Regions from separate parts of the Streptomyces sp. CB03238 genome, predicted to be linked through region 2. Evidence: riboswitches for the same ligand, from Rfam matches in the RefSeq annotation. Region 2 holds a riboswitch; each other region holds the start of a gene.
What was found. A riboswitch is a leader RNA that binds a small molecule or an ion and turns the genes downstream of it on or off. The one in region 2 is predicted to bind thiamine pyrophosphate.

Region 1 (10,164 bases), on a different contig from region 2:
ATCGTGGCCGACTACTACGGTGCCGTCACGCCCATCAACCAGCTGGCGTCGTTCTCCGTACCGGAGCCGCGCATGGCCGTGGTGACCCCGTTCGACAAGAGCGCGCTGCGCAACATCGAGCAGGCCATCCGCGACTCGGACCTCGGCGTCAACCCGAGCAACGACGGCAACATCATCCGGGTGGTGTTCCCCGAGCTCACCGAGGAGCGCCGCCGCGAGTACATCAAGGTCGCCAAGGGCAAGGCCGAGGACGCCAAGGTGTCGATCCGCTCGGTCCGCCGCAAAGCCAAGGACACGATCGACAAGTTCGTCAAGGACGGCGAGGTCGGCGAGGACGAGGGCCGCCGCGCGGAGAAGGAGCTCGACGACACCACCGCGAAGTACGTCGCGCAGGTGGACGAGCTGCTCAAGCACAAGGAAGCCGAGCTGCTCGAGGTCTGATGAACGACTCTTCCTGGGGGGCCCCGCCGAGAGGCGGTCCATGGGGTCCGCCCGACCAGGGGTACCACCCGGGGTTCGCTCCGGCAGCCCCGGCGGGTCCCGCCTACGACGGGCATGAGGCACAGCAGACTCGGCCCATGCCCATCGTGCCCGACGTTCCCGCCGGTGGAGACACCGGCGGTGGCCAGGACGACCGCGACCGGGGGACCGCTCCGCTGAGCGGTCCCCCGTTCCGTGACGAGACGCGGCAGCGGTGGCAGGAGCCGCAGCAGCCGGAGAATCCGCAGGAGCCCATGCCCAGCTCGCCGTCGGGAGCGCCGCAGCCTCCGGAGCAGCCCGGCCCGGCCGGTCCGCAGAACGCCGGCCCGCAGAAGAAGCGGGCCGGGCGGGACCTCAGGGCCGCCATAGGGGTCGGCGTCGCTCTCGGGGCGGTGATCGTCGCATCGCTGTTCATCTGGAAGGCCGCGTTCGTCGGCGTGATAGCCGTCGCCGTCGTGGTCGGGCTGTGGGAGCTGACCTCCCGCCTGGAGGAGCGCAAGTCCATCAGGGCCCCGCTCGTGCCGCTCGCCGTCGGCGGCGCGGCCATGGTCGTGGCCGGGTACGTGCGCGGGGCGGAGGGCGCCTGGGTCGCCATGGCGCTCACCGCGCTCGCGGTGCTCGTGTGGCGGATGACGGAGCCGCCCGAGGGCTACCTGAAGGACGTCACGGCCGGCGTCTTCGCCGCGTTCTACGTGCCGTTCCTGGCGACATTCGTGGCGCTGATGCTCACCGCGGACGACGGTCCGTGGCGGGTGCTCACCTTCCTGCTCCTGACCGTGGTCAGCGACACCGGTGCGTACGCCGTCGGCTGGCGCTTCGGCAAGCACAAGCTCGCGCCGCGCATCAGCCCCGGCAAGACCCGTGAGGGGCTGCTGGGCGCGGTGGCGTTCGCCATGGCGGCGGGCGCGCTGTGCATGGAGTTCGCCATCGACGACGGCACCTGGTGGCAGGGCCTGCTCCTGGGCCTCGCCGTCGCGGCCAGCGCCACGCTGGGCGACCTCGGCGAGTCGATGATCAAGCGGGACCTGGGCATCAAGGACATGGGCACGCTGCTCCCGGGCCACGGCGGCATCATGGACCGGCTGGATTCCTTGCTGCCGACGGCTCCGGTGGTGTGGCTGCTGCTGGTGGTCTTCGTCGGAACGGGCTGAACCGGCATCCGGTTACCCTGGAAGGGCTCGTCGCACAGTCGCGGCGGGCCCTTTCGGCCCCGCGGCCCACGCACGCGCGCGGGGATCATCCGGTGAGGTCTCCCGGCTCACGTACCGCGGCCTCGTCTTTACTGAGGAGTACCAGGTCATGCCACGCCCCGCACCGGGAGAGCTCACCTTCGTCGCCCCGCGCGGAGCCACGAAGCCGCCGCGGCACCTCGCCGACCTCACGCCCGCCGAGCGCAAGGAGGCCGTCGCCGCGATCGGTGAGAAGCCGTTCCGCGCCAAGCAGCTGTCCCAGCACTACTTCGCGCGGTACGCGCACGACCCGGCCGAGTGGACGGACATCCCCGCCGCGTCCCGCGAGAAGCTGGCGGCCGAGCTGCTGCCCGACCTGATGTCCGTCGTACGGCACATCTCGTGCGACGACGACACCACCCGTAAGACCCTGTGGCGACTGCACGACGGGACCCTCGTCGAGTCCGTCCTCATGCGGTACCCCGACCGCGTCACGATGTGCATCTCGTCGCAGGCCGGCTGCGGCATGAACTGCCCGTTCTGCGCCACCGGCCAAGCCGGGCTCGACCGGAACCTGTCGACCGCCGAGATCGTGCACCAGATCGTCGACGGCATGCGGGCGCTGCGGGACGGGGAAGTGCCCGGCGGGCCCGCACGGCTCTCCAACATCGTCTTCATGGGCATGGGGGAGCCGCTGGCGAACTACAAGCGGGTCGTGGGAGCGATCAGGCGGCTCACCGACCCCGAGCCGGACGGGCTCGGGCTGTCGCAGCGCGGGATCACCGTCTCGACGGTCGGCCTCGTCCCGGCCATGCTCCGCTTCGCGGACGAGGGCTTCAAGTGCCGCCTCGCCGTCTCGCTGCACGCCCCCGACGACGAGCTGCGCGACACCCTCGTACCCGTGAACACGCGCTGGAAGGTCCGGGAGGTGCTGGACGCCGCCTGGGAGTACGCGGAGAAGTCCGGCCGCCGCGTCTCGATCGAGTACGCCCTCATCCGGGACATCAACGACCAGGCATGGCGGGGCGACCTCCTCGGCCGCCTCCTCAAGGGCAAGCGCGTCCACGTCAACCTGATCCCGCTCAACCCGACGCCGGGGTCGAAGTGGACGGCGTCCCGCCCGGAGGACGAGAAGGCGTTCGTCGAGGCGATCGCCTCGCACGGGGTACCGGTCACCGTCCGTGACACGCGCGGGCAGGAGATCGACGGGGCCTGTGGACAGCTCGCGGCCTCGGAACGGTGAGCTTGTAGTCTGAGCTCGAACACACCTGCATATTCCGACAGGGGAGCGCCACAGCGCTGAGAGTGCGGCACCGTCAGGCCGCAGACCCTCTGAACCTCGCCCAGGTCATTCTGGGTAGGAAGTTCGGTCGTTACTCAAGCTGTTGCGCCCTGCCTACTTTCATAAGGGGGTGGGCAGGGCCGCGTCTCTTCCTGGTCACACCCAGGAGGAATCTCAGTGAGCACCACCAAGAAGATCGCGGTCGGCGCCGTCGCCGCCGCGCTGGGCGTCACGACGCTCACCGCCTGCGGCAGCGAGTCCGGCAAGGACGCCGGTGACGGCGGTACGAAGCCGAAGACCGTGACGCTCGTCAGCCACGACTCCTTCAACGCCTCCCCGGCCGTCCTGAAGGAGTTCACCAAGCAGACCGGCTACACCGTCAAGGTCCTCAAGAGCGGCGACGCCGGCGAGGCCGTCAACAAGGCCATCCTCACCAAGGGCGCCCCGCAGGGCGACGTCTTCTTCGGCGTCGACAACACGCTGCTGTCCCGCGCGCTCGACAACGGGCTGTTCGAGCCGTACGAGGCCAAGGGCCTGGACCGGGTCCCCGACGCCGTACAGCTCGACAAGGACAAGCACCGCGTCACGCCCGTCGACACCGGCGAGATCTGCGTCAACTACGACAAGAAGTACTTCGCGGACAAGAAGCTCGCGCCGCCGCAGACCTTCGACGACCTCGCCAAGCCCGCGTACAAGAACCTCCTCGTCGTGGAGAACCCGGAGCGGTCCTCGCCCGGCCTCGGGTTCCTGCTCGGGACGGCCGCCCAGTACGGCGACGACGGCTGGCAGGACTACTGGAAGAAGCTGAAGGCCAACGGCGTCAAGGTCGTCGACAGCTGGGAGCTCGCCTACAACCAGGAGTTCTCCGGCTCCGCCGGCGGCAAGAAGGCCAAGGGCGACCGGCCGCTCGTCGTGTCGTACGCCTCCAGCCCGCCCGTCGAGGTGCTGTACTCCGAGCCGCAGCCGGCCGAGGCGCCGACCGGCGTCTCCACCGGGACGTGCTTCCAGCAGACCGAGTTCGCCGGGCTGCTGACCGGCGCGAAGAACCCCGACGGCGGCAAGGCCCTCATCGACTTCCTGATCAGCAAGAAGTTCCAGGAGGACATGCCGCTGCAGATGTTCGTGAACCCGGTGGCGAAGGACGCGAAGCTGCCGGAGCTGTTCACCAAGCACGGCGCCGAGGTCGACAAGCCGCACACCGTCGCCCCCGAGAAGATCGCCAAGAACCGTGACCAGTGGATCCAGTCGTGGTCCTCGCTCGTCCTGAAGTAGCCGGCCTCAAAGGCGGCGCGCTGCGGGCGGGGCTCATGGCCCTGCCCGTGGCGTTCTTCGCCGTCTTCTTCGCCTACCCGGTCGCCGCGATCGTCGGGCGCGGGCTGAAGACGGACGACGGTGGCTGGCAGTTCGGGCGGCTCGGCGACGTGCTCGGCCGCCCGGACATCCTGGACGTGCTCTGGTTCACCACCTGGCAGGCGCTCGCCTCCACCGCGCTCACTCTGCTGATCGCGCTGCCCGGGGCGTACGTCTTCGCCCGCTTCGACTTCCCCGGCAAGGGGCTGCTGCGGGCGGTCGTCACCGTGCCGTTCGTCCTGCCGACCGTCGTCGTCGGCACCGCGTTCCTCGCCCTGCTCGGGCGGGGCGGGCTGCTCGACGAGCTGTGGGGCGTACGGATGGACACCACGGTGTGGGCGATCCTCCTCGCGCACGTCTTCTTCAACTACGCGGTCGTCGTCCGGACGGTCGGCGGCCTGTGGGCACAGCTGGACCCGCGCCAGGAGGAGGCCGCCCGGGTGCTGGGTGCCTCCCGCTTCGGGGCGTGGCGGCGGGTGACGCTGTCGGCGCTCGCGCCCGCCGTGGCCGCCGCCGCGCTGATGGTGTTCCTCTTCACGTACACCTCCTTCGGCATCGTCCAGATCCTCGGCGGGCCCGCGTACCGCACGCTGGAGGCGGAGATCTACCGGCAGACCGCGCAGCTGCTCGACCTGCCGACGGCGGCGGTGCTGACGCTGGTGCAGTTCGCCGCCGTCGGGGCGATCCTCGCCGTGCACGCCCGGACCGTACGGAGGCGGGAGACCGCGCTGAAGCTCGTCGACGCGGCGCAGACCGGTCGCAGACCGCGCGGGGCCGGGCAGTGGGGGCTGCTCGGTGGCGTGCTGCTGACCGTGGTGCTGCTGCTCCTGCTGCCGCTCGGGGTGCTCGTCGAGCGGTCCTTCGACGGGGGGCTCGGCTACTACCGGGCGCTCCAGGACGTGGACGCGGGCGGCGGGACGTTCCTGGTGCCGCCCCTGGAGGCGATCGGGAACTCTCTGGAGTACGCGCTCGCCGCGACCGGGATCGCGCTCCTGATCGGCGGGCTCGCCGCCGCCGCGCTGACCCGGCGCGCCGGGCGCATCGTGCGCGGCTTCGACGCGCTGCTGATGCTGCCGCTCGGCGTGTCCGCCGTGACCGTCGGCTTCGGGTTCCTGATCGCGCTGGACGAGCCGCCGCTGGACCTGCGCTCCTCGTGGATCCTGGTGCCGCTCGCCCAGGCCCTGGTCGGCGTCCCCTTCGTCATACGGACCATGCTGCCCGTGCTGCGCGCGGTGGACGCGCGGCTGCGCGAGGCTGCGGCCGTGCTGGGCGCGTCGCCGTGGCGGGTGTGGCGGGAGGTGGACCTGCCGCTGGTGCGGCGGGCGCTGCTGGTGGCCGCCGGGTTCGCGTTCGCCGTGTCGCTGGGCGAGTTCGGGGCGACCGTGTTCATCGCCCGCCCCGACAACCCCACCCTCCCGGTCGCCGTCGCCCGGCTCCTCGGCCGGCCCGGTGAGCTCAACTACGGCCAGGCCATGGCCCTTTCGACGATCCTGATGGTGGTGTGCGCGGTGGCCCTGCTGCTGCTCGAACGTATCCGTACCACCGAACGCTCCGGGGAGTTCTGACATGCTGCGTCTTGACGGTGTGGCCGTACGCTTCGGATCGCGCGTCGCGGTCGACGAGGTGTCGCTGGACGTCGCCGACCACGAGATCGTGTGCGTGCTCGGGCCGAGCGGCAGCGGCAAGTCGACCCTGTTGCGGGTCGTGGCCGGGCTCCAGGACGTGGACGCGGGCCGTGTGCTGCTCGACGGCGCCGACCAGGCGGGCGTGCCCGTGCACCGGCGCGGCGTCGGGCTCATGTTCCAGGACCACCAGCTGTTCCCGCAGCGGGACGTCGGCGGGAACGTGGCCTTCGGGCTGCGCATGCGCGGCGCGTCGCGGAAGGAACAGGCTGTCCGCGTCGCCGAGTTGCTGGACCTCGTCGGGCTGCCGGGCGCCGAACGGCGGGCCGTGGCCGCCCTGTCCGGCGGCGAGCAGCAGCGCGTCGCCCTCGCGCGGGCGCTGGCGCCCCGCCCCCGGCTGCTGATGCTCGACGAACCGCTCGGCCAGCTCGACCGGGGGCTGCGCGAGCGGCTCGTGGTCGAGCTGCGGCAGCTGTTCGGGCGGCTCGGTACGACGGTGCTCGCCGTCACGCACGACCAGGGCGAGGCCTTCGCGCTCGCCGACCGGGTGGTGGTCATGCGCGACGGGCGCATCGCGCAGAGCGGTACGCCGCTGGAGGTGTGGCGGCGCCCGGCGTCGGAGTTCGTCGCCCGTTTCCTGGGCTTCGACAACGTGGTCGCGGCGACGGTGACCGGCGAGGCGGCCGACACCGTGTGGGGCAAGGTCCCCGTGCCGGCCGGCTCCGCCCAGGGGGCGGTTCAGGTGCTGGTGCGGCCGGCGGGGGTGCGGCTCGGCGACCCGGCCGGCGGGCTGCGGTGCACGGTCGAGGGGCGGACGTTTAGGGGGCACCATGTGGCGGTACGGCTCCGGCCGGAGACCGGGCCCCTCCTGGAGGCCGAGTGCGCGCTGCGCGACGCGCCCGAGGAGGGGGCGGTGGTGGGCGTGACGTTCGCGGCGGACGAGGTCGTGGTGCTCGGCTGAGCGTCAGCCCCCGGCCGGTTCGTCGCGGACGGCTCCCGACAGGTCCAGCACGGCGCAGGCGCCGCCGCCCTCCGGGTTGGTGAACGTCAGACGGGCGTCCAGCACCCGCGCTTGGCCCGCGGCGATCGTCAGGCCCAGGCCCAGCCCCTTGCCGACCGCGCTGGTCTGGAACCGGCGCGGCCCGTGCGCCAGCAGGTGCTCGGGGAAACCGGCGCCCCGGTCGCGGACCCGGACGACCCCGCCCTCGACCTCCACCACGACCGGTTCGGCACCGTGCCGCAAGGCGTTGCTGACCAGGTTCGTCAGGACCCGCTCCACGCGCCGCGCGTCCGTCTCCAGCAGTGCGTCGGCAACGATGTCAAGGCGCACCTCGGTGTGTTCGACCGCGCGTACCGCCCGGCGGGCGAGCGTCCCCAGCTCCACCAGCCGTACGTCGGCCTCCTCGCCACCGTTGTCCAGGCGGGCCACCTCCAGGACGTCCTCCATCAGGTCCCGCATCCGCGCGACCCGCTCCTTCACCATCGACTCGGCCCTGCCGTCCGGGAGCAGCCCGGCCGCCGCGACCAGCCCGGCGACGGGCGTACGCAGCTCGTGCGCGATGTTCGCCGTCACCTCGCGCTCCGCGCGCAGCCGCTCCGCCAGCGCGTCCGCCATGGTGTTCACCGCCCGGGTGAGGGTGGTGATCTCGTCCCGCCCCGACTGGGGGAGCCGGGCGTCCAGATCACCGCCGGTGATCTGCTCGGCCCGCCGCGCCGACAGCCGCAGCCGCCGGCCCAGCCGGGTGGCGAGCAGCAGGCCGATCAGGGTGGCCACCGCCGTACCCACGACACCCGCCCGGAACATGCCGGCCTGGAGCTGGTCCGACAGCGGGTCCTCGAACTGCTTCAGCGCCAGGATGTCGTCACCGACGCTGGTGGCCGCCCAGATCTGGCGGCGCTCCCCGTACGCCTGCACATAGGTGGCGCGCCGGCCGTTCAGGACGGTGCGGCGCAGCTCGTCGGGCAGGTTGGGCGGGTTGACCTTGGCCCCGAAGCGGGCCTGCCCGTCCTCCCGGTAGCCGCGCTCGGCGATACCGAGCCGTTCCATCGCCTGGTCCCGGGCCCGGTCCTCCATCAGCCGCGGTACCTGGACACCCGTCACGAGCGCGGCGAGCGCGGCGGTCGCGGTGATCGTGGCACCTATCTTGAGCCGTAGCCCCATGTCTCATCTCCCTGCCGGGAGTCTACGAGGGCGCCGATCAGCCGATGCGGGCGAGTTCCCTGGGCTCTTCCTCCGCCCGGCCGGGCTCGCCGCCCTCCGGCTCGCCGAACCACGCCACCGCGACCGCGCCCGCCACCGCAAGGACGAACCCCACCACGGCCAGCCACGCGAACCCCGGCCGTGACGCGTCCCCCAGCCACCACACGCCGATCATGCCCGGCAGCACCGTCTCGCCCACCACCAGCGCCGCCGTGGCCCCGTTCACCGAGCCGATCTGGAGCGCCACCGTGTGCAGGTACATCCCGCCGACTCCGGCGACGAGGATCGCGTACAGCGCCGGGTCGGACAGCAGCGCGCCCAGGTCGAACGGGTCGATGCCGTTCAGTACGCGTACGCCGACCCCCAGCGCGCCGAAGCCGAGCCCGGACAGCAGACCGGCCAGGATCGCCGCCCGCGCGCCCAGCAGCCGCACCACGACCGTCCCGCCCACCATCAGCAGCAGCGACACGGCCAGCAGCCACCAGTGCGTGGCGATCGGGGTGTGCCCGCTGCCCTCCGGGCCCGCCGCCGTGGCCAGCAGCACCAGCGCCGAACACACCACACCGATCGACGTCCACTCGGCGCGGGTCAGCCGGATGCCGAGCAGCCGCACACTCAGTACGGCGGTGACCACCAGGTTCGCGCTGATCACTGTCTGGGACAGGAACAGCGGCAGCATGCGCGCGGCCAGCGCGCCCAGCCCGAAACCGACGAAGTCCAGGACCGTACCGACGATGAACTCCCACGTCATCGCCGCCTTGGCCGTCGACGACAGGGACGGCCCGCCGTGCTGCGTCACCAGGCCGGCCGCCGCCTCACGGCGGGCGGACTTGCGCGACCCGACGGCCTGGAGGACCGAGCCCGTGCCGTAGCAGATCGAGGCCACGACGGCCGTCAACAGTCCTATGAGCACGTCCGGGCTCCGTTTCGTCGGTCGGGTGACTTACGTCTGACAGACGAGAGAACGGGCCCGGACGTTGCCTCTGTCAGGCAGGTGCCGACGAGTCGCGACCGGGAAGGTCGCGTCCTTCAGAGCAGGAAGCCGCTCGCGCCCGCCGCGAGGGCGTCGTACACGTACTCGTCGAGATCGAGGGTGGTCAGCATCGGCACTTCGTCGCCCACCTCAGTGACGGAGCAGCTCGCAGACGAAGTCCTCCTGGACCTCGCGCATCCGTGCCAGGAGTTCCGGCGTCTGCGGGCTCACCTGGGTGTTCAGGGTGAACGTCAGGGAGCGCTTGCCGTCGGGCGTGGCGGCGGCGAGCTGGGTGTAGCCCGGGATGGTGCCCGTGTGGCCGTAGACCACACCGCAGCGGGTCGTGTACTTGAACAGGGCGAGACCGGCCTGGTTGCGGCCGGGGCCGGGGTTCACGGAGGAGCCGTTGATCCACTTCGTCTGCTGCTCGCGGGTCTCCTTCGACAGCAGCCGGCCGCCCGCGTAGGCGCGCATGAAGACGTTCAGGTCGTTCGGGGTGGAGACGACGCCGCCGGAGGCCCAGAAGAGCGACGCGCTGAAGGCGGTACTGACGTCCTCCAGCGGCCCTTCCGGCTCGAACTCGTAGCCGTGGAGGTAAGGGCGGGGAAGCAGGTGCCACCGCGGCAGGCTGGTGTTGCGCAGGCCCAGCGGCCGGTGGACGAGCTGGCGCAGCAGCTCCTCGTACGGACGGCCCGTCGCCGCCTCCGCCATCAGGGCCACCGCGATGTTGTCGGAGTTGTCGTACCGGTAGCGTGAGCCCGGCTTGAAGAGGAGGGGCTTGTCGGCGACGAAGTCCAGCAGCGTGTGCGGGTCCACTTCGCGGCGCGGGTCGGCCGCCACCGCCTCCTGGAAATCCGGGTCCTCCGTGAAGTCCGGCAACCCGCTGGTGTGCTGGAGCAGGTGGCGCAGCGTCACCTTGTGCCAGGCCTTGGGCAGATGCGGCAGCCGCTTGCCGATCGTGTCGTCGAGCCGGAGCTTCCCACGGTCCACGAGCCGCAGCGCGACGGCTCCGCTGTACGCCTTGGCGATGCTGGCCACGCGCATGTGGTCACCGGGGCGCGGTGGCCGTCCCGAGTCCGCGTCGGCCA
Region 2 (10,164 bases):
GAAGTCCCAGGTGCGGGAGCACAGCGAGGCGCCCTGCCCGGCCGTCGACTCCAGCAGCAGGAACGGGTCGTCGTCGTGGGTCAGTTCGTCCAGCAGCGGCAGCATGTGCGTGCGTACCTGCGCGAGAGCCTCCTCCCGGGGGCGGCCGCCGGTCGCCGAGCCGGTGTGGACCACCACGCCGAGGGCGCCGATGTCGCGGGCGCGGCGCAACGAGTGGCGCAGGGACGCCACGGAGAACTCGACGGTCGCCTCGGTGTGGGAGCCGAAGTTGATCAGGTAAGGGGCGTGGACGTACGCGGGTATGCCCTCGACGGCGCACTCCTCGCGGAACAGCTCGTCCTGGACCGGGTTTCCGGCGGGCGTGGCCCATCCGCGCGGATTGGCGACGAAGACCTGGACGGCTTCGGCGCCGATCTCGCGGGCGTAGGTGAGGCCGGTCTTCGCGAGGCCGCCGGCCACGGGGACATGGCCGCCGACAAAGTTGCGCATGTGCTCTTAGAGTCCCTTGGTCTTGATGGTGATGGTGCTGCCCTCGGGGGCCTGGTCACCGCCGCTGACGGACTGGCTCTCCACGGTGTCCCCGAGGAAGGGGAAGCTCTTCTCGACCTTCACCTCGAAGCCGGCGCCTTCCAGCTCCCGCTTGGCGTCGTCGACGTTGTCGCCCGTGACGTCGGGGACGTCGACCATGCGGGGGCCCTTGGAGACGGTGAGCGTGATCGTGTCGCCCTTGGCGGCCCGGTTGCCCTGGGAGAGGGACTGGGCGGCCACGCTGCCCGCCTCCTCGGTGGAGTGGACCCGCGCGGGGGCGACCTTCACGGTGAGCCCGGCGTCCTCCAGCGTACGGGTGGCGTCCTCGACGGTGTCGCCGGTGACGTCCGGGACGTCGATCGGGGCGCCCTTGCTGACGACGAGGGCGACCGCGGAGTCGGGGCTGCGCTCGGTGCCGGCCTTCGGGTCGGTGCTGATCACGGTCCCTTGCTCGAACTCCTGGCTGAAGGCCCGGGTGACCACGCCGGAGGCGAGACCGGCCTTGGTGAGTTCGCGCTTGGCGTCGGCGAGGGGCAGGCCCTTCAGGTTCGGCACCTTCACGATCTTCGGGCCGCGGGAGATGGTGAGGGTCACCGGTCCGTTGCCGCGGACGCGCTCGCCGGGCGCGGGGTCGGCGGCCATCACGGTGCCCCGCTTGTACGCGCTGCTGTAGTCCCGCTCGACGCCCTTGACGTCCAGGCCGGCGTCGGCGAGCCGCTTCTCCGCCTGGGCCTGGGTCTGGCCGAGCACGGTGGGGACCCGGGTGAACTGCCCCGAGTTGATGTACCAGACACCCGCGCCGACGCCGAGGACGAGCAGCACGGCGACCACGGCGGCGATCACGCCACGACGGGCGTTGCCGAAGGGGGCGCGGGGCTGCGGCTGCGGCTCCGGCTCGGGAGCGGGCCGCGGGGGCATGGCCAGCCGGCTGGTGCGCTGGACGCCGTCCTCCTCGCCGGGCAGCGCCCGTGCGATCACGCTGGTGGGTTCCTCCGAGCCCCCGCCGGCGCCTTCGGTACGGGCCTGCGGCGGTACGAGGTCGAGCTGGTCGTCGCCGAGCGCGGCGCGGGCCTCACGGGCCTGGGCGAGGAGCGCCACCGCGTCGGGCGGGCGTACGTCGGGGTTGCGGGCGGTGGCGCTCGCCACCAGCTCGTCCAGGTCGACGGCGAGGCCGGGGACGGTGGCGGAGGGCGGCGGGACGTCCGCGTTCAGATGCTGGTAGAGGACTTGGGCGGGCGTGTCGCCCGCGTGCGGCTTGGCGCCGGTCAGCATCTCGTACAGGACGACACCGCAGGCGTACACGTCCGCGCGGGTGTCGGCGGTGCCGTGCTCGATCTGCTCGGGCGCCAGGTACGACACGGTGCCCAGGACCGAGCCGGTGGTGCTGGTGGCCGCGCCGACGGCCCGGACGAGCCCGAAGTCGGCGACCTTGACCCGGCCGTCGTCCCCTATCAGGACGTTCTCGGGCTTCATGTCCCGGTGGACGAACCCGGCCCGGTGCGCGGCGCCCAGCGCGGCGAGCACCGGCTCCAGGATGTCGAGCGCCGCCCGGGGCTGGAGCGCGCCGCGCTCGCGCAGCACGTCGCGGAGCGTGCAGCCGGCCACGTACTCCATCGCCAGATAGACGTACGCCCCGTCGGCGCCCTGGTCGAAGACGCCGACCACATTGGGGTGCGACAGGCGCGCCACGGACTTGGCCTCGCGGATGAACCGCTCCACGAACGTCGCGTCGGTCGCGAGGGCCGGGTGCATCACCTTCAGGGCGAGCACCCGGTCGAGCCGGGTGTCGAGGGCCCGGTAGACGGTGGCCATGCCACCGACGGCGATGCGCGCGTCGACCCGGTAGCGGCCGTCCAGCAGCTGGCCGACGAGGGGGTCGTGCAGGGTCGTATCCACCCGCCCGAGTTTACGAGCCCCCACCGACAGCCCCGCCGCCCCGTACCCGCCCCGGCCTGGACTGCAGCCGACCTGTAACACCCGGCGGCGCCCCACGGCCGGTCAGAACACCGACCGGTGAGAACGCCGGCCGGTCAGAACACCGACCGGTGAGAACGCCGGCCGGTCAGAACGCCGGCCGCTCCGGGTCCAGCGCCGCCCGGCCCTCCACCGGGGACGAGGCCTCCGCGAAGTGCCGGCGCGGGATGCGGCCCGCCCGGTGGGCCAGGCGGCCCGCCTCCACCGCGTGGCGCATCGCCTCCGCCATCAGGACCGGCTCCTGGGCCCGCGTCACCGCCGACGCGAGCATCACGGCCGCGCACCCCAGCTCCATCGCCAGCGCCGCGTCGGACGCCGTGCCCGCGCCCGCGTCCAGGATCACCGGCACGCGCGCGTGCTCCACGATCAGCTGGAAGTTGTGCGGGTTGCGGATGCCGAGGCCGGAGCCGATGGGCGAGCCCAGCGGCATGACCGCCGCGCAGCCGACGTCCTCCAGCTTGCGCGCCAGCACGGGGTCGTCGTTGGTGTACGGCAGGACGGTGAAACCGTCGTCGACCAGCGTCTCGGCGGCGTCGAGCAGCTCGATGGGGTCGGGCAGCAGCGTCCGCTCGTCCGCGACGACCTCCAGCTTGATCCAGTCCGTACCGAGCGCCTCCCGCGCGAGGCGGGCCGTCAGCACGGCCTCGCCCGCGGTGAAGCAGCCGGCCGTGTTCGGCAGGACCCGGATGCCGAGCCTGTCGAGGACGGACAGGACGGAGCCCCGCACGGTCGGGTCGAGGCGGCGCATCGCCACGGTCGTCAGCTCCGTGCCGCTGGCGGCCAGGGAGCGTTCCAGTACGTCGAGGCTGGGCGCCCCGCCCGTACCCATGATCAGCCGGGAGTCGAAGGTGGTCCCGGCGATGGTGAGACGGTCGTCGGCCATGGCTCAGCCCCCCTGGACCGCGGTGAGGACCTCGACCCGGTCGCCCTCGTCGAGGAGGGTCCCGGACCACTGGCTGCGCGGGACGACGGTCTCGTTGACGGCGGCGGCGACCCCGGACGGTGCCGAGGTGAGGGTGGCGACCAGGGCGTCGAGAGTGGTCGGGCCGGCGAGCCGTCGGGCCTCGCCGTTGACGGAGACGTTCATGACACTCCAACCGGAGAGAGGGACGGGGAGGGGGCGGGGGAGGGGAAACGGGCCGGGGTGAAGGCGCGGGCCTCCTCCGGGAGCTGTCCGGTGGTCAGCACGGTGGCCATCACGTCCCCGGTGACGGGTGTCAGCAGCACCCCGTTGCGGTAGTGCCCCGTCGCCAGGTGCAGGCCGGGCAGCGCGGTGGGGCCGAGCAGCGGCGCGTTGTCGGGGGAGGCGGGCCGCAGCCCCGCGCGGGTCTCGGTCAGGGGCAGCTCGGTGATGCCGGGCACCAGCTCGTGCGCGTCGCGCAGCAGCTCGTACACCCCGCCCGCCGTGACCGTGGTGTCCCAGCCCAGCTCCTCGCTCGTCGCGCCGACGACCAGCTCGCCGTTCTCGCGCGGCACCAGGTACACGTGGCTGCCGCGCACGACCGCCCGGACCGTACGGCTCAGGAAAGGCGCGTACGCGCGGGGCACGGACAGCCGCAGCACCTGCCCCTTGACCGGCCGTACCGGCGGCAGCACCGCGTCGGGTACGCCGCCGAACCGGCCGCTCAGGCTGCCCGCCGCCAGGACCACCTGGTCGGCGGCAAGCTCCGTGCCGTCCTTCAGGAGCACCCCGCCCGCCCGGTCCCGTACCACCACCAGCCGCTCCGCCCAGGCGCGGTGGACCACCACCCCGGCCCGCTCGCACGCGGCCACCAGAGCCGCCGCCAGGCGCCGCGGATCGACCTGGTGGTCGCCGTCCACCCGCAGCCCGCCGCGTACGCCGGGCGCCAGCATGGGCTCCAGGCGGCGGCATTCGCGGCCGGTCAGCCACTCCGATTCCAGGCCCGAGCGGTGCTGGAGCGCGTGCAGCTCCCGCAGGTGGGCGCGGTCGTCGGCGTCCAGGGCGACGGCGAGCGTGCCGCAGGCGCGGTAGCCGACGTCCATGCCGCCGGCCACGCCTCCGGCCGCCTCCTGGAGTTCGGCGACGAAGTCCGGATAGCGGCGTGCCGACTCCAGGTTGAGCCCGAGGAGGGTCTCCTCGCCGTAGTGGAGCTCGGTGACCGCGGCGAGCATGCCCGCCGCGACCTGCGCGGCCCCGCCGCCCGGCTCGGGGTCGACGACGGCGGCGCTCAGACCGCGCTGCGCCGCCCGCCAGGCCGTGACCAGGCCGATGATTCCGCCCCCGACGACGAGGACGTCTGACGTACGTGGATGCATGGGCGTCCAGCCCCTCCCTTCGCCGGCATGACCCGGATCAGGTTCGTACGGTCGGAGGCCGTCCCAGCCTCCCTCTCAGCCCAGTGCGTCCGGGCTCCCGCGAGTGCTCTACGGTGGCCAGACTAACCCCACCCCGCAACCCGCAGTAAGGGAGCTTCACCGTGGCGCGGTCGCTCGACGGTCTGGTCCTCTCCCCGGTGGCCGACCAGGCGCCCGGTCAGGTCGGTACGGCGACCCGGTTCACGTACCACGAGGAGGATGGCCGCGTCTGGGCCGAGTACGCGGGCGGTGACGTGGTGCGCGGGCATCTCGTCGGGACCCGTGCGGGAGATCGTCTCGACTTCCGGTATGTCCAGCTGAAGCGCGACGGACGGACGGCGTCGGGGCACTGCGTCTCCACGGTGGTGGAACTGGACGACGGGCGCGTCCGGCTGGAGGAGACCTGGGAATGGGAGTCCCAGGAGGGCAGTGGCACCAGTGTGGTGGAGCAACTCCCTTCCTGACGGCTCTCCCTTCCTGACGTTTGGTCAGCTGAATAAGGTGGGCGGGTGAACGAGCGGATGGAAGCAGAGCGGCGCGTCGTCATCGTCGGCGCCGGTATGGCGGGTGTGCAGACGGCCGTGGCGCTGCGCGAGCAGGGCTTCACCGGCCCCGTGCTGCTGATCGGGGCCGAGCCGCACCAGCCGTACGACAGGCCCCCGTTGTCCAAGGCGGTGCTGCTGGGGACGGCGGAGGGGTCGGCCTTCGACGTGGACTTCGAGGCGCTCGGCATCGAGCTGCGCCTGGGCGTCGAGGTCACCGCCCTGCGCCCCGGCGCACGCGAGGTGGACACCGAGGCCGGGCCGGTCCCGTACGACGTCCTGGTCGTCGCCACCGGCGCCCAGCCCATCGCGCTGCCCGGCTCGGAGGGCGTACGCGGTGTCCACCTGCTGCGCACCCTCGACGACGCCGAGCGGCTGCGCCCCGTCCTGGCGGAGAAGCACGACGTGGTGGTCGTCGGCGCCGGCTGGATCGGCGCCGAGTTCACCACGGCCGCGCTGGAGGCCGGCTGCGCGGTCACCGTCGTGGAGGCCGCCGCCCGCCCGCTCGCCGGCGCGCTGCCCGCCGAGGTCGCCGCCCCGATGGCCGAGTGGTACGAGGAGAGCGGCGCCAAGCTCCTGACGCACGCGCGCGTGGGGCACGTCGAACCGGGCGAGGTCGCCCTGGAGGACGGGCGCCTGCTGCCCGCCGGGGCCGTGGTCGTCGGGATCGGTGCCAGGCCCGCCACCGCCTGGCTGGCCGGCTCCGGCGTCGCGCTCGGCCCGGAGGGTGCGATCGTCGCCGACGACCACCTGCGCACGTCCGCGCCCGATGTGTACGCCGTGGGCGACTGCGCCTCCTTCCCCTCGGCCCGCTACGGCGAGCGACTGCTGGTGCACCACTGGGACAACGCCCTCCAGGGCCCGCGCACGGTGGCCGCCGCCATCGTCGGCGAGGCTCCGCGGCCGTACGACCCGGTGCCGTACTTCTGGTCCGAGCAGTTCGGGCGGTTCGTGCAGTACGCGGGGCATCACCCGGCCGCCGACGCGATGGTGTGGCGCGGCGACCCGGCCGGCGCGGCCTGGTCGGTGGCGTGGCTGCGCGGGGACGCCCTGGTGGCGCTGCTGGCCATCGGCCGCCCCCGCGACCTGGCGCAGGGGCGCAAGCTCATCGAGTCCGGTGCGCCGCTCGATCCGGGGCTCGTCGCGGACCCGTCCGTCCCACTGAAGTCCGCCGCTCGGGGGTAGCGGGGGGCCGGTCCGGCGTAGCCCGGCTACCGACTGTCAGTGCGGGATGGCACGCTAGTCCCGTGACCGAGATTGACGCAAAGATCGATGCTCTCGTCCCCGCCTGGCTCCACCTGCCCGACATCGCGGAAATGCTCGATGTCGAGGTGACGCGCGTGCGGCAGCTGGTCAAGGAGGGCCAGCTGATCGCCGTGCGCCGTGGTGAGAACCGGGCGCTCCAGGTGCCTGCCGCCTTCATCAAGGACGGCAAGGTGGTCAAGGGTCTCGCCGGGACCCTGACGCTCCTGAAGGACGACGGCTTCACCGACGAAGAGATGCTGGAGTGGCTCTTCACCCCCGACCCGACCCTGCCGGGCACGCCCGCGCAGGCGCTCAGCGAGAATCGCGGCACGGAGGTGAAGCGCCGCGCCCAGGCGCTCGCCGTCTGACGTCCTGGTAAGCGCCCGGCGGCGTACGCCGGGCGGAACACCGACACCAGGCGGTGTGCGGGCCGGGGGAAGCCCTCCCGCGCCCGTACGCCGCCGCACCAACGGGGGGATCACCTCATGTCCACCGCACGCGCCCAGCTGGCCGACGCCCGGCTCTACCTCTGCACCAACGCCCGCAAGCGCCAGGGCGACCTGCCCGAGTTCCTCGACGCGGTGCTGGCCTCCGGCGTGGACATCGTGCAGCTGCGTGACAAGGGCATGGAGGCCGGCGAGGAGCTGGAGCACCTGGCGGTGTTCGCCGACGCCTGCCGTCGGCACGGCAAGCTGCTGGCGGTGAACGACCGGGCCGACGTCGCGCACGCCATCGGCTCCGGTGTGCTGCACCTGGGCCAGGGCGACCTGCCCGTGCCGGCCGCCCGCGCCATCCTGGGCGACAACGTGCTGATAGGCCGCTCCACGCACGCGGAGGCGGAGGTGGACGCGGCGGTCGCCGAGCCGGGCGTGGACTACTTCTGCACCGGCCCGTGCTGGCCGACGCCCACCAAGCCGGGGCGGTACGCGCCCGGGCTGGACCTCGTGCGGTACGCGGCGGCGCTGCACCAGGAGCGTCCGTGGTTCGCCATCGGCGGCATCGACGCGGGCAACCTGGACGAGGTGCTGGACGCCGGCGCCCGCCGGATCGTCGTCGTCCGGGCGATCACCGAGGCCGACGACCCGGCGGCGGCCACGGCGGCGCTGGCGAAGCGGGTCCGCGAGCGGGCCGGCGAGCGCTCGGCGTAGGCGCGCGCACGGTCCACCCTGTCCACGAGTGTCCAAGGCGTGGACAACAACCCGGCAAAAGCGACAAATTACCCTGCTCTGGTTGGGTGACGCCCGACCCGTGGCTAACCTGCCCGTATGGCCCTTGGCACACCTTCCACCAGGACAGATCGCGCACGAACGGTGCGCGATCTGCTCGCGACCGGCAAGACGACGTACTCCTTCGAGTTCTGGGCGCCCAAAACAGAGAAGGGCGAGCGGAACCTCTGGAACGCGCTGCGCCGGGTAGAAGCCGTCGCTCCCAGCTTCGTCTCCGTGACGTACGGAGCCGGCGGTTCCACGAGGGCCGGGACGGTCAAGGCCACCCAGGAGATCGCCGCCGACACCACGCTCACCCCAGTCGCGCACCTCACCGCCGTCAACCACACCATCGCCGAGCTGCGCAACATGATCGGCCAGTACGCCGACGCCGACATCAGGAACATCCTCGCCGTCCGGGGCGATCCGCCCGGTGACCCGATGGGCGAGTGGGTCCCGCACCCCCAGGGCGTGCGATACGCCGCCGACCTGGTGCGGCTGATCAAGGAGTCCGGTGACTTCTGCGTCGGTGTCGCGGCCTTTCCCGAGATGCACCCGCGCTCCGCCGACTGGGACACGGACATCCGGCACTTCGTGGACAAGTGCCGGGCGGGCGCGGACTACGCGATCACCCAGATGTTCTTCTTCCCCGAGGACTATCTGCGGCTGCGCGACCGGGCCGCGGCCAAGGGCTGCGATACGCCGATCATCCCGGAGATCATGCCGGTCACCAGCGTCAAGCAGATCGAACGGTTCGCTCAGCTCAGCAACGCCCACTTCCCGCCGGAGCTGAAAGAACGGATCCTCGCCGTCAAGGACGATCCGGCCGCTGTACGCTCCATTGGCATCGAGTACGCGACGGAGTTCTGCGCGCGGCTGCTCTCCGAGGGTGTCCCCGGACTGCACTTCATTACGCTCAACAACTCCACGGCAACGCTCGAGATCTACGAGAATCTCGGACTGCACGAGCAGTCCTGACCGGCCGTACCCGCCACGTCCCGTGGCGGGGGCCGTACGAGAGGGGCGGGCATGGGCTGGACGGTCCTCTACATCGCGTTCGGTGTCGTCGCGTTGTGGCTGCTCGGTGAAGTGCTCCTGCAGTACAAGGCACGGCTGCGCTGGCGGCTGCTCGCCTTCGCCGGGTTCCTGGGCGTGGTCCTCGGTGTGCTGCTGCCCTCGGTCCCCGTGATCGCGGCGGGCGCCATCGCCTTCGCGATCGGCCAGACGTACGTCACGCTCTCCTTCCGGCGCGGCTTCTCCACCGGGTGGGCGCTCGGCGGCCGCCCCGGGGCCAGCCGCCGCCGCAAGGCCGGGAACGGGGCCCGGTCGGCCGGCGCCGCCGGGCCGACCCTGGAGGTCTCGAACCTCGCCTATGAGCAGCAGGAGCCGACGGCCGCCGAGACCACGGCGGTCTACGCCCCGGAGCCGCTGCCGGACGAGACCGGGCAGTACGCGGTCTACAACCAGCCCGCGCCGACCGCCCAGACGGCCTCGTACGACGGCGGCTTCGACACCTACGCCGCCACCGGGTACGACCAGCAGGGCACCTACGCCACGGCCACGTACGACTACGGCACCGCCGGGCAGCAGAGTTACGCCGCGTACTCCGACCCGTACATCGGCACCGCCCCGTACGACAACAGCGGCTACGGCGAGCAGCAGCAGTACGCCGACCCCTACGCCCCCCAGTACGGCATGGAAACCCCGCCCGGCGGCGTATGGGTGCCGCAGCAGCGCGACGCGGAGCACCAGGCCCCGCAGCAGCCGCCGTACGGCTACGACCCGGGCCAGGGCCAGGGCGACCCGTACCGTTACTGAGAGCCGCGGAAGTCCGCGCCCTCCACGATCAGCCCGGCCACCAGCGCCCCCGACATCCCGGCATGCGCCAGCCCGCCGCCCGGATGGGCCCACCCTCCGGCGAAGTACAACCCGCCCAAGGGCGCGGCGTTCGCCGCGGGCAGCAGCGAGCCGCGCGCACCCGCCAGCGCCGGACCCGGCACCTGGAACACGCCCGTGTCCCGGAACGTGTCGGCCGGGGTGCGCACCACCCGCCACAGCAGCCGCTCCCGCAGGCCCGGCACGGCCGCCGCCGCGGCCTCCACCATCCGGTCGGCGAACGCCTCCACGGCCACGGCCGCCGTCCGATCGGCGCCCCACAGGTTCTCCGACGCCCATGCGCCGCCCGCCGGGACGGTCGCGGTGACTGTCACCGACTCGTGGTCCGCGTCCGGGCGCAGCCGCTCGTCGCCGGGGCGCAGCACCACGACCGTGGGCCGGTCGCACAGCCGCCCGCGCGCGAGGGCGTCCAGCTCCTCCTCCCGGCCGGCGGAGTGCACCACCGTACGGTGGACGGC
Region 3 (10,164 bases), on a different contig from region 2:
GCACGATGCCGGTGACCACACCCATCGCGATGTTGATGAGGAACAGCTTTCCCCAGAACTTCGTCGCCCTGAGGTACTTCTCCTTCTCGGTCCGCACCCATGCCGTCTGGAGACCGGCGGTGAGTGCGGCGAGGGAGATCGTCAGGGGAACGAAGAGGAAGTGGTAGACGGTGGTGATACCGAACTGCCACCTCGCCAGCGTCTCTGGCGCCAGAGCCAGGTCCACGTCAGCTTCTCCTTACGGCCTACGTCCTACGGTCCGGACGTCCTTGCGTCGCCTCGCCGATTCCGGTGGATCTTGGGAGGAACCAGGCGCGCTTGTGAATGCGTTCACAATCACAAGTTATTATGACTCACACGAAATCCGTAGCCGAAACCGGGGGTCCTCTTCCGCGAAACTTCAACATCTTGTTGAATTTCGCGCATGCAGATACGTATCTCCTGGCCCGCCGGCCACGTGACCGCCACCCTCGACGAAACCCCCACGAGCAAGGCGCTCGCGGAGGTCCTCCCGATCACCTCCACCGCCCACACCTGGGGCGAAGAGGTCTACTTCGACACCCCCGCCTCCCCCGCCCTGGAGCCGAACGCCCAGCAGGTGGTCGAGCCGGGCACGGTCGCCTTCTGGACCGAGGGCGACGCCTTGGCCCTGCCCTACGGGCCCACCCCCATCTCGCGCGGCGACGAATGCCGGCTGGCGAGCCCGTGCAACGTCCTCGGCCGCATCGACGGCGACCCCCGCGCCCTCGCCACGGTCCGCTCGGGCGACCCGATCCGCGTCGAACTCGCCTGACCGAACCCCGACCCACGGCCCGCAGACGGCAGACATCCGGGGTGAGGCCGTGCCCACAACGACCCGGGGCCGAACCATGCCGACCCACGGCCCGCAGCCGGAGTCCGGCCGGGGTGGGGCCGTGCAGGGTCGTCCCCGCAGCGGTTGGCGGCGACCGTTGGGCTCCCGTGACTAAGTGACCCAAGGCCGCCGGCCTCGTGGGGGTGCCCCCTCTGGGGGAGAGACGAGCCCGGAGGGGCCACGCCCCCCACCCCACCGCCGCAGCCGCACCCCCGGCACCCGCGCCCCGCGCGCAACCCCCGCGCCCCCGGCATCACCCGCGCCGGACGGGCACACCTCGCCCCGCCCCACCCGGTGTGACCCGCCACCGCGGGCGCGAGGATCACCGGCCGGGCGGCACCCCCGCCGGCGGGCGCCACGCGCACCGGCCGACCGCCACGCGCACCGCCGGGCGCCCCGCACACCGGCCGGGCGCCGGGCGCACGCACCCGGCGCCCAGCGGCAACCCGCTAGTACCGCTCCTTGCGGAACGCCTCGGCCGCCCGCAGGAAGATGTCGTTCGCCTCCGTCTCGCCGATCGTGACCCGCACGCCCTCACCCGGGAACCCCCGCACGACCACGCCCGCCTGCTCGCACGCCGCCGCGAAGTCCACGGTGAGCTCACCCAGCCGCAGCCAGACGAAGTTGGCCTGCGTCTCCGGCACCGTCCACCCCTGGCCGACGAGCCCCTCGTACACCCGCTGCCGCTCACACACCAGGGACCCCACCCGCCCCAGCAGCTCGTCCTCCGCACGCAGCGAGGCCACCGCCGCGTCCTGCGCGAGCTGGCTGACACCGAACGGCACCGCGGTCTTGCGCAGGGCCGCGGCCACCGGTTCATGGGCGACCGCGAAGCCGACCCGCAGCCCGGCCAGCCCGTACGCCTTGGAGAACGTACGCAGCACTGCCACGTTGGGGCGCTCGCGGTAGATCTTCACGCCGTCCGGCACCTCGACGTCCCTGATGAACTCGCGGTACGCCTCGTCGAGCACGACCAGCACATCGGACGGCACCCGGTCCAGGAACCGCTCCAGTTCCGCCCGGCGCACCACCGTGCCGGTCGGGTTGTTGGGGTTGCAGACGAAGATCAGCCGCGTCCGGTCGGTGATCGCGTCGGCCATCGCGTCCAGGTCGTGGACGTCACCGGGGGTGAGCGGCACCTGCACCGGCGTCGCACCGCTGACCTGCGTGATGATCGGGTACGCCTCGAAGGACCGCCACGCGTAGATGACCTCGTCGCCGGGGCCGGCGGTGGACTGGACCAGCTGCTGGGCCACGCCCACCGAGCCCGTACCGGTGGCCAGGTGCGTCACGGGCACCCCGAAACGCTCGGCGAGCTCGTTCATCAGGCCGGTGCAGGCCATGTCCGGGTAGCGGTTGAAGCCGGCCGCGGCGGCCATCGCGCTCTCCATGACGCCGGGCAGCGGCGGGTACGGGTTCTCGTTGGAGGACAGCTTGTACGCGACCGGCCCCTCGGCCGCGGCGGGCTTGCCCGGCTTGTAGGTGGGGATGCCGTCCAGCACGGCGCGCAGCTTCGGGCTCGTCTCGCTCACTCTGGTCCTCCTCGACCGTACGTACCACCAATACTGCTCACCATATGAGGATTCCGCCGCGCTGCGAATGGCCAGTTTCGTGCGCTGAACCACCCCGCGCCCCACCACGCCCCACCGCGCCACCGGCGCGACCACAGGGGGGAGCGCTCCCTCCTACACCGCGCGCCGGTGGCTCGCGCCGTGGCGCGCATCCCCCGTAGAGGTGAGTTGAGACCTCATCGAAACATCGTCCATTTGGCAGGCTCATATGCGCCGACAACTCGCGGCACCAAGAAAAACCCTCCAACTACCTTGAATTCCAAGGCCATTAGGGGGTGGCGACCGTGCAGAAACGTGCCTGTCAACGAGTGAATATGCGAACGGCCCAACCGCCCGGCCTCGCCCTACTATCGGCTCGCCATGACAGCAGCAGGGAAGCACCAGGTGAGCCGGGCACAGACCCGGGGAAGCCGGCAAGGGCGAGCGGGCATCCGGGACGTGGCCGCCGCAGCCGGGGTCTCCATCACGACTGTCTCCGATGCGCTCAACGGCAAGGGCCGGCTCCCGGACGCCACCCGCCGCCACGTCCGCGAGGTCGCCGACCGGCTGGGCTACCGCCCGTCCGCCGCGGCCCGCACGCTCCGTACCGGCAAGTCCGGCCTCATCGGCCTGACCGTGACGACCTACGGGGATGAACCTTTCACCTTCACCGAATTCGCATACTTCGCCGAGATGGCCAGGGCCGCCACCTCCGCCGCGCTCGCCCGCGGCTACGCCCTGGTCATTCTGCCCGCCACCTCACGCCATGACGTCTGGTCGAACGTCGCGCTCGACGGCACCGTCGTCATCGACCCCTCCGACCACGACCCGGTCGTCACCGAGCTCGTCCGCCAGGGCCTGCCGGTCGTCTCCGACGGCCGCCCGGCCGGCACCCTCCCGGTCACCGCCTGGGTCGACAACGACCACGAAGCCGCCGTCCTCGACCTGCTCGACCATCTCGCCGCCGCTGGCGCCCGCCGGATCGGCCTGCTCACCGGCACCACCACCGACACCTACACCCGTCTGTCCACCACCGCGTACCTCAACTGGTGCGAGCGCGTCGGGCAGGACCCGGTCTACGAGGCCTACCCCGCCCACGACCCCTGCGCCGGGGCCGTGGCCGCCGACCGGCTGCTGGCCCGGCCCGACCGGCCCGACGCCGTGTACGGGCTGTTCGACCCCAACGGCACGGACCTGCTGGCAGCGGCGCGCCGCTACGGGCTGCGCGTACCGGACGATCTGCTGCTGGTCTGCTGCAGTGAGTCCACCGTCTACGCCGCCACCGAACCGCCCATCACCACGCTCTCGCTCAAGCCCCGCCGGATCGGCACAGCGGTCGTCCAGCTGCTCATCGACGCCATCGAGGGCATCGAAACCGACCGTCCCGTCGAGCAGGTGATACCGACCGAGCTGATCGTCCGGACGTCCTCCCAGCGACGCTCGCCGCGGACGACCGTCAGCCCACCCCGGTCCCCCTCACAGGAATGACCGGCGGACGCCCCCGGGGAGACCCGGCTCGCCCATCGGCCCGGACCACGTCCAGACCTCCTCAATTGGGGCGAATCGGCCGGTGAACCCGGGGTGCACCCGGATTCACCACCCCTGGTGCGTCACACAGCACAGGGCTCATTCCTATGATGGGCGGACGACACCGCGGACCGCCCCGACCAGGCCGGTCCGCCAGGTGTAGGGCGTCGCGACGGTGGTGGAGGGGTCGATGACTCAGGGGGCCGGTCAGGGACCCGTGGTGCGGACGGCGACGTTGCGCGACTTCCGCGTACCGCCGTATGCCCAGGTGCCCGTGCAGGGTCATGCCGCTCACCCGGGCAACGCGTTCCCCGAGAGTGAGCTCCCGGAGGGGTACACGCCGACCGAGCGCGACCTCCCGGTGATCAACCGCGGCGACACCGTCCAGGTGTCCGTCGCCCCGGAACAGGCCCCGGCCACAGCTCCGGCGCCCGCTGCCGAGAACGGCCCCGGTCCGCTGTACGTGGTGGGCGACGTCCACGGGTACCTCGACGAGCTCCTCGCCGCCCTGCGCCACCAGGGCCTCATCGACGCCGAGGGACACTGGGCGGCGGGCAACGCCCGGCTGTGGTTCCTCGGCGACTTCACCGACCGCGGTCCCGACGGCATCGGCGTCATCGACCTCGTCATGCGGCTCTCCGCCGAGGCCGCCGCAGCCGGCGGTTACTGCAAGGCCCTGATGGGCAATCATGAGCTCCTGCTGATCGGCGCCAAGCGGTTCGCGGACACGCCCGTCAACTCCGGTGCGGGCACGGCCACGTTCCAGGCGGCCTGGCTGCTCAACGGCGGCCAGAAGAGCGACATGGACCGCCTCCAGGACGTCCACCTCCAGTGGATGTCCCGGCTCGACGCCGTGGTGGAGGAGGACGGGCACCTGCTGGTGCACTCCGACACCACCGCCTACCTGGAGTACGGCTCCACGATCGAGGACGTCAACGACACCGTCCACGAGATCCTGACCCGCAACGACGCCGACGAGTGCTGGGACCTGTTCCGCAAGCTCACCAAGCGCTTCGCGTTCCGGGACGAGGGCGGCGCCACCGCCGTACAGGAACTGCTGGCCGCCTACGGCGGTCGGCGCATCGTCCATGGCCACAGCCCCATTCCGTATCTCCTGGGCGAAGTGGGCTCGGAGGACGGCGAGGACGGTACGGGCCCGACGGTGGAAGGACCGCACGTGTACGCGGACGGGCTCGCGATCGCCATGGACGGCGGTGTGACCATGGCCGGAAAGCTGCTGGTCGTCCAACTCCCGCTGCCCAACTGAGCCATGACGCAGCGCAGTCGGGCCAGGCGATTTCCGGAAATCCTCTGTCACCCCTTGCCGTAACCGCTCTACCATCGGTATTTCCGTAGCAGACTCTCCTCCGTTTCTGCCCGACTGCCCGTTCTACGCGGGCAAACAGGCCCTACGGAGCATCGGGGGATGCACATGACCAGCGCTCCGCACCTGCTGACCGAGGACCGCTCCGAGTACGAGCGCATCCTCGACGACGCGCTGCGCACCGCGCACGACCGTCCGGATCTCGCCGGGATCGGGCAGCGGCTCAACACCGAGCAGCTGCGCACCATGGCCCTGAACGCCACTGCGCTGATCTCCGCGGCCGCCGCCGCGGAGTACGACCACTTCGTCAAGGTGCGTGAGGAGTCACGCACACCCGCCGGAGTGTCCGCCATCCAGTCCGTCCTGGCCCCGGCCGGTGACGAGACCGACGCGGGCCCCGGCGCCGGGGTCGGTGTCATCGTCACCGTGCTGGCACCGGTGCTGGCCGGCACGGCCGCGGTCATCTTCCTGCTGGTGGGCTATGTCCTGAAGGCGCTCGACCCGGCTCCCGCCTTCGCCGATTCGTTGCTCGCGGCCGGCTGGTTCTTCGGGGCCGTGACGGCGGCCGGCATCCTTGCCGCCGCGATCGGTCTGCTGATCACGGCGCTGCGCAACAGCTCCACGCAGGTATCGGCCCAGGAGCCGGGAGGTGAGCTGCCCGAGGAGGTCGCCCGCGCCAGGGAGGCATGGCGGCACGCCCTGCTGGAGCGGGGGATCCTGCCGTTCCTGCGGGACGCGCTGGCCGACCCCAGCGCGGACCCCCTCTCAGGGGTGCCTCCGCGCCATGTCGGCCGGATCCCGAAGGTGGGCTACAGCGGGCCGGACTTCTCCAGCCCCAGCGAAGGCGGTGCGGGCTCCCGCCCGACGTTCACCAGCCCGGACTTCACCAGTCCCGACTTCGGCGGACCGGAGCACCAACCGGACTGAGCGACTGCCCAGGAGGGCCTGTTTCACGTGAAACGAACAGATGTTTCACGTGAAACAGGCTCTCCGAGACGACGGAGGTCAGTCCGCCAGCGGCAGATAGACCCGATTGCCGGCCGCGGCGAACTCCTTCGACTTCTCCGCCATTCCGGCCTCGATCTCCGTCTCCTTCAGGTCACCGCCGTGCTCACGCCGGATGTCCTGTGAGATCTTCATCGAGCAGAACTTCGGCCCGCACATGGAGCAGAAGTGCGCGGTCTTGGCCGGCTCGGCGGGCAGCGTCTCGTCGTGGAACTCCCGTGCCGTGTCCGGGTCGAGGGCCAGGTTGAACTGGTCCTCCCACCGGAACTCGAACCGGGCGTCCGACAGGGCGTCGTCCCACTCCTGGGCGCCCGGGTGCCCCTTGGCGAGGTCCGCGGCATGCGCGGCGATCTTGTAGGTGATGACGCCGGTCTTCACATCGTCCCGGTTGGGCAGGCCCAGGTGCTCCTTGGGCGTGACGTAGCAGAGCATCGCGGTGCCCCACCAGGCGATCATCGCCGCGCCGATACCGGAGGTGATGTGGTCGTAGGCCGGGGCCACATCGGTGGTCAGCGGGCCGAGCGTGTAGAACGGCGCCTCCTCGCAGATCTCCTGCTGGAGGTCGATGTTCTCCTTGATCTTGTGCATCGGGACATGACCCGGGCCCTCGATCATCGTCTGTACGTTGTGCCGCTTGGCGATCTGGTTCAGCTCGCCGAGCGTACGCAGCTCCGCGAACTGCGCCTCGTCGTTGGCGTCCGCGATCGAGCCGGGGCGCAGGCCGTCGCCGAGCGAGTACGTCACGTCGTACGCGGCGAGGATCTCGCAGAGCTCCTCGAAGTTCTCGTACAGGAACGACTCCTTGTGGTGCGCCAGGCACCACGCGGCCATGATCGAACCACCGCGCGAGACGATGCCGGTCTTGCGGCGGGCCGTCAGCGGCACGTACCGCAGCAGCACACCCGCGTGGACCGTCATGTAGTCGACGCCCTGCTCGGCCTGCTCGATGACGGTGTCCTTGTAGATCTCCCAGGTCAGCTCCTCGGCCTTGCCGTCGACCTTCTCCAGGGCCTGGTAGAGCGGCACGGTACCGATCGGCACGGGCGAGTTGCGCAGCACCCATTCGCGGGTGGTGTGGATGTTGCGGCCGGTGGAGAGGTCCATGACCGTGTCGGCGCCCCAGCGGGTGGCCCAGGTCATCTTCTCCACCTCCTCCTCGATGGAGGAGGTGACCGCCGAGTTGCCGATGTTGGCGTTGACCTTCACCAGGAACCGCTTGCCGATGATCATCGGCTCGATCTCCGGGTGGTTGACGTTGGCCGGCAGGACCGCGCGGCCGGCCGCGATCTCCTCGCGCACAACCTCGGGGGAGACGTTCTCGCGGATCGCGACGTACTCCATCTCCGGCGTGATCTCGCCCCGGCGCGCGTACGCGAGCTGCGTCACCGCCTGCCCGTCACGGCCCCGGCGGGGCTGGCGCGGGCGGCCGGGGAAGACGGCGTCGAGGTTGCGCAGCCCGCCGCGCGGCGAGGTGTGCTTGATCCCGTCGTCCTCTGGGCGGACCGGGCGGCCCGCGTACTCCTCGGTGTCGCCGCGGCCGATGATCCAGTTCTCCCGCAGCGGCGGCAGGCCGCGTCGTACATCGGTTTCGACATTCGGATCGGTGTACGGCCCTGACGTGTCGTACAGCGTCACGTCCTTGCCGTTGGTGAGGTGCACCTTGCGGACCGGCACCCGGAGGTCGGGGCGTGAGCCCTCGACGTACCCCTTGTGCCATCCGATGGACTTCCCGGCCTCGTCGTTCTGGTTCGAGGCAGGCGTGCGTGCGTCCTGAACGGTCATCGTGACCTACTCCCTACGCCGGCATTACCCGGTAACAGGTTCGGCGGTCGACGCAGCGGTTTCCGTACCCGTCGTACGGATGTCAGCGCCCTCTCAGCCCGGTGCTCCGAGCTCCCGCGTGTGCAAAGGTGCCACCACGCTAGCGCCATCCCGGCCACGCTGAACAGAGGGCCCCCGTCGTTCTTGCGATGATCGGTCGGTGACTTCCTCGCAGCAGTCCCCCGAACCGACCGGACAGGCACATGGTCATACGCACAGCCATGCCCACAGCCACGGCCCCGCCGCGCCCGTCTCCAAGCACCTGCGCAAGGTCATCGCCGCGGTACTGATCCCCTTCGCGACGGCGGTGCTCGTCGGCCTCGCCGTGCTGTGGCCGGGCGGCGCCCCTGAGCACGAGCGCACGGGTGTCGGCTTCGACCGGCAGACCGAGCAGGGCACGGTGGTCCAGGTCGAGAAGGTGGACTGCCGGGACGTGAACGCCGCGCAGGTCCCGCCGACCGGCGACACGACCACGCCCGAAGGTCGCGAGGCGGTCAATTCCCAGCAGGGGCAGTGCGCGAAGGCGACGGTCGAGGTCACGACCGGCAAGGACAAGGGCCGCAGGTTCGTCGAGATCGTCCAGCCGGACGCCCCCCGCCAACTGGAGGAAGGCCAGGGAGTCGTGGTGGCGTACGCCCCCGACGCCCCGCGTGACCTTCAGTATTCGGTCACCGATGTGAACCGCAAGGTGCCGATGGCGCTGCTCGCCGCGATCTTCGCCCTGGCGGTGGTGGCCGTCGGCCGGCTGCGCGGAGTGATGGCGCTGGTCGCCCTGGCGGTGAGCTTCGCCGTGCTGACCCTGTTCATCCTGCCCGCCATCCTGCAGGGCTCGAACCCGCTGGTCGTGGCGGTGGTCGGGTCGAGCGCCATCATGCTGATCGCGCTCTACAGCTGCCACGGCCTGACCGCGCGCACCTCGGTGGCCGTGCTGGGCACGCTGATCTCCCTGCTGCTGATCGGCCTGCTCGGCTCACTCTTCATCGGCTGGGCCTCGCTGACCGGCAACACCGACGACAACACGGGCCTCATCCATGGTCTGTACCCGAACATCGACATGTCCGGTCTGCTGCTGGCCGGTGTCATCATCGGTTCGCTCGGTGTGCTCGACGACGTGACGGTCACCCAGACGTCGGCGGTGTGGGAGCTGCACCAGGCGGACCCGAAGATGGGGCCGCGCGCCCTGTACCGGGCCGGTATCCGGATCGGCCGCGACCACATCGCCTCGGTGGTGAACACGCTGGTGCTCGCGTACGCGGGTGCGGCCCTTCCCCTGCTGCTGCTGTTCTCGATCGCGCAGAGCAGCGTGGGGACGGTCGCCAACAGCGAACTGGTCGCGGAGGAAATCGTACGGACCCTGGTGGGTTCGATCGGACTGGTGGCCTCGGTGCCGGTGACCACCGCGCTGGCCGCCCTGGTCGTCTCGGCCGACCGGCCGGGCGCCGATGCACCGGCGGCGGTACGCGGTGGGGGACGGGGCCGGCGACGCAAGAAGTAGCCGCGCCCCCGCCCCGACCCCAGCCCGCCCCGCGGTCTTCAGCCGGTGGGGCCTCAGCCGGCGTTCTCCTCGGCGAGGATCCGGCCGAGGGCTTCCTCCAGGTGGCCCTCGAAGTCACCGAGCGTGCGCTCCTGCCCCAGCGGCACCAGCTTGTCGGTGCGGTCGAGGAAGGCCACCAGGGGCGGCGCGCTGGACCGGAACAGCGCACGGTCGGCACCGACCTGCAGCCGGATACTCACGTCCGACAGGTCCTCGGGTCCGGTGGGCGTGATGTGCACATCACCGTCACCGCTGGGCCCGTTGATCCCGTCCAGGAGCAGTTCTCTGCCGAATGCCCAGGTGACAGGCGCATCGCCGGGCAGGTGGAACGTCATCCGGACCGCGAACGGGTCCCTGGTCTCGTACCCCAGCTCGACCGGAATCCTGAAGGAGAGATCCTCGGAGACGACGAAGCTCATCAGGACTTCGGCCTGAACCGACTCGCGCATCATGTACCCCGCAGTGAATGAAGCAGTGGCGAACAACAGCTGATGAAGATCGGTGAAGAAAAGCGGCTGGAAAAACGGCCAGGAATGATCCGTACTGGCCC

Region 1: another riboswitch for thiamine pyrophosphate. It lies ahead of BKD26_RS28960 (thiamine ABC transporter substrate-binding protein); the one in region 2 lies ahead of thiO (glycine oxidase ThiO).
Region 3: another riboswitch for thiamine pyrophosphate. It lies ahead of thiC (phosphomethylpyrimidine synthase ThiC); the one in region 2 lies ahead of thiO (glycine oxidase ThiO).

What each region holds. Positions count from the first base shown of each region.
Region 1 covers NZ_NBCN01000019.1:42,910-53,073, reverse strand. Annotated here, with positions in the region: gene frr (ribosome recycling factor) at 1-441, shown strand, start outside; gene BKD26_RS28970 (phosphatidate cytidylyltransferase) at 441-1,631, shown strand; gene rlmN (23S rRNA (adenine(2503)-C(2))-methyltransferase RlmN) at 1,780-2,892, shown strand; TPP riboswitch at 2,922-3,031, shown strand; gene BKD26_RS28960 (thiamine ABC transporter substrate-binding protein) at 3,109-4,203, shown strand; gene BKD26_RS28955 (iron ABC transporter permease) at 4,239-5,846, shown strand; gene BKD26_RS28950 (ABC transporter ATP-binding protein) at 5,848-6,864, shown strand; gene BKD26_RS28945 (HAMP domain-containing sensor histidine kinase) at 6,868-8,064, opposite strand; gene BKD26_RS28940 (hypothetical protein) at 8,102-9,016, opposite strand; partial or broken gene BKD26_RS39415 (DNA-binding response regulator) at 9,136-9,213, opposite strand; gene BKD26_RS28935 (serine hydrolase domain-containing protein) at 9,227-10,164, opposite strand, start outside.
Region 2 covers NZ_NBCN01000004.1:59,513-69,676, reverse strand. Annotated here, with positions in the region: gene BKD26_RS07600 (deoxyribonuclease IV) at 1-489, opposite strand, end outside; gene pknB (Stk1 family PASTA domain-containing Ser/Thr kinase) at 496-2,424, opposite strand; gene BKD26_RS07590 (thiazole synthase) at 2,591-3,385, opposite strand; gene thiS (sulfur carrier protein ThiS) at 3,389-3,589, opposite strand; gene thiO (glycine oxidase ThiO) at 3,586-4,779, opposite strand; TPP riboswitch at 4,777-4,890, opposite strand; gene BKD26_RS07575 (hypothetical protein) at 4,941-5,282, shown strand; gene BKD26_RS07570 (FAD-dependent oxidoreductase) at 5,340-6,545, shown strand; gene BKD26_RS07565 (Rv2175c family DNA-binding protein) at 6,608-6,973, shown strand; gene thiE (thiamine phosphate synthase) at 7,091-7,753, shown strand; gene metF (methylenetetrahydrofolate reductase [NAD(P)H]) at 7,871-8,788, shown strand; gene BKD26_RS07550 (hypothetical protein) at 8,840-9,628, shown strand; gene BKD26_RS07545 (NAD(P)/FAD-dependent oxidoreductase) at 9,622-10,164, opposite strand, start outside.
Region 3 covers NZ_NBCN01000011.1:45,104-55,267, forward strand. Annotated here, with positions in the region: gene BKD26_RS21285 (cytochrome ubiquinol oxidase subunit I) at 1-226, opposite strand, end outside; gene BKD26_RS21290 (cyclophilin-like fold protein) at 425-793, shown strand; gene hisC (histidinol-phosphate transaminase) at 1,303-2,385, opposite strand; gene BKD26_RS21300 (LacI family DNA-binding transcriptional regulator) at 2,785-3,891, shown strand; gene BKD26_RS21305 (metallophosphoesterase) at 4,121-5,197, shown strand; gene BKD26_RS21310 (hypothetical protein) at 5,357-6,181, shown strand; gene thiC (phosphomethylpyrimidine synthase ThiC) at 6,260-8,041, opposite strand; TPP riboswitch at 8,035-8,169, opposite strand; gene BKD26_RS21320 (YibE/F family protein) at 8,241-9,575, shown strand; gene BKD26_RS21325 (SsgA family sporulation/cell division regulator) at 9,629-10,063, opposite strand.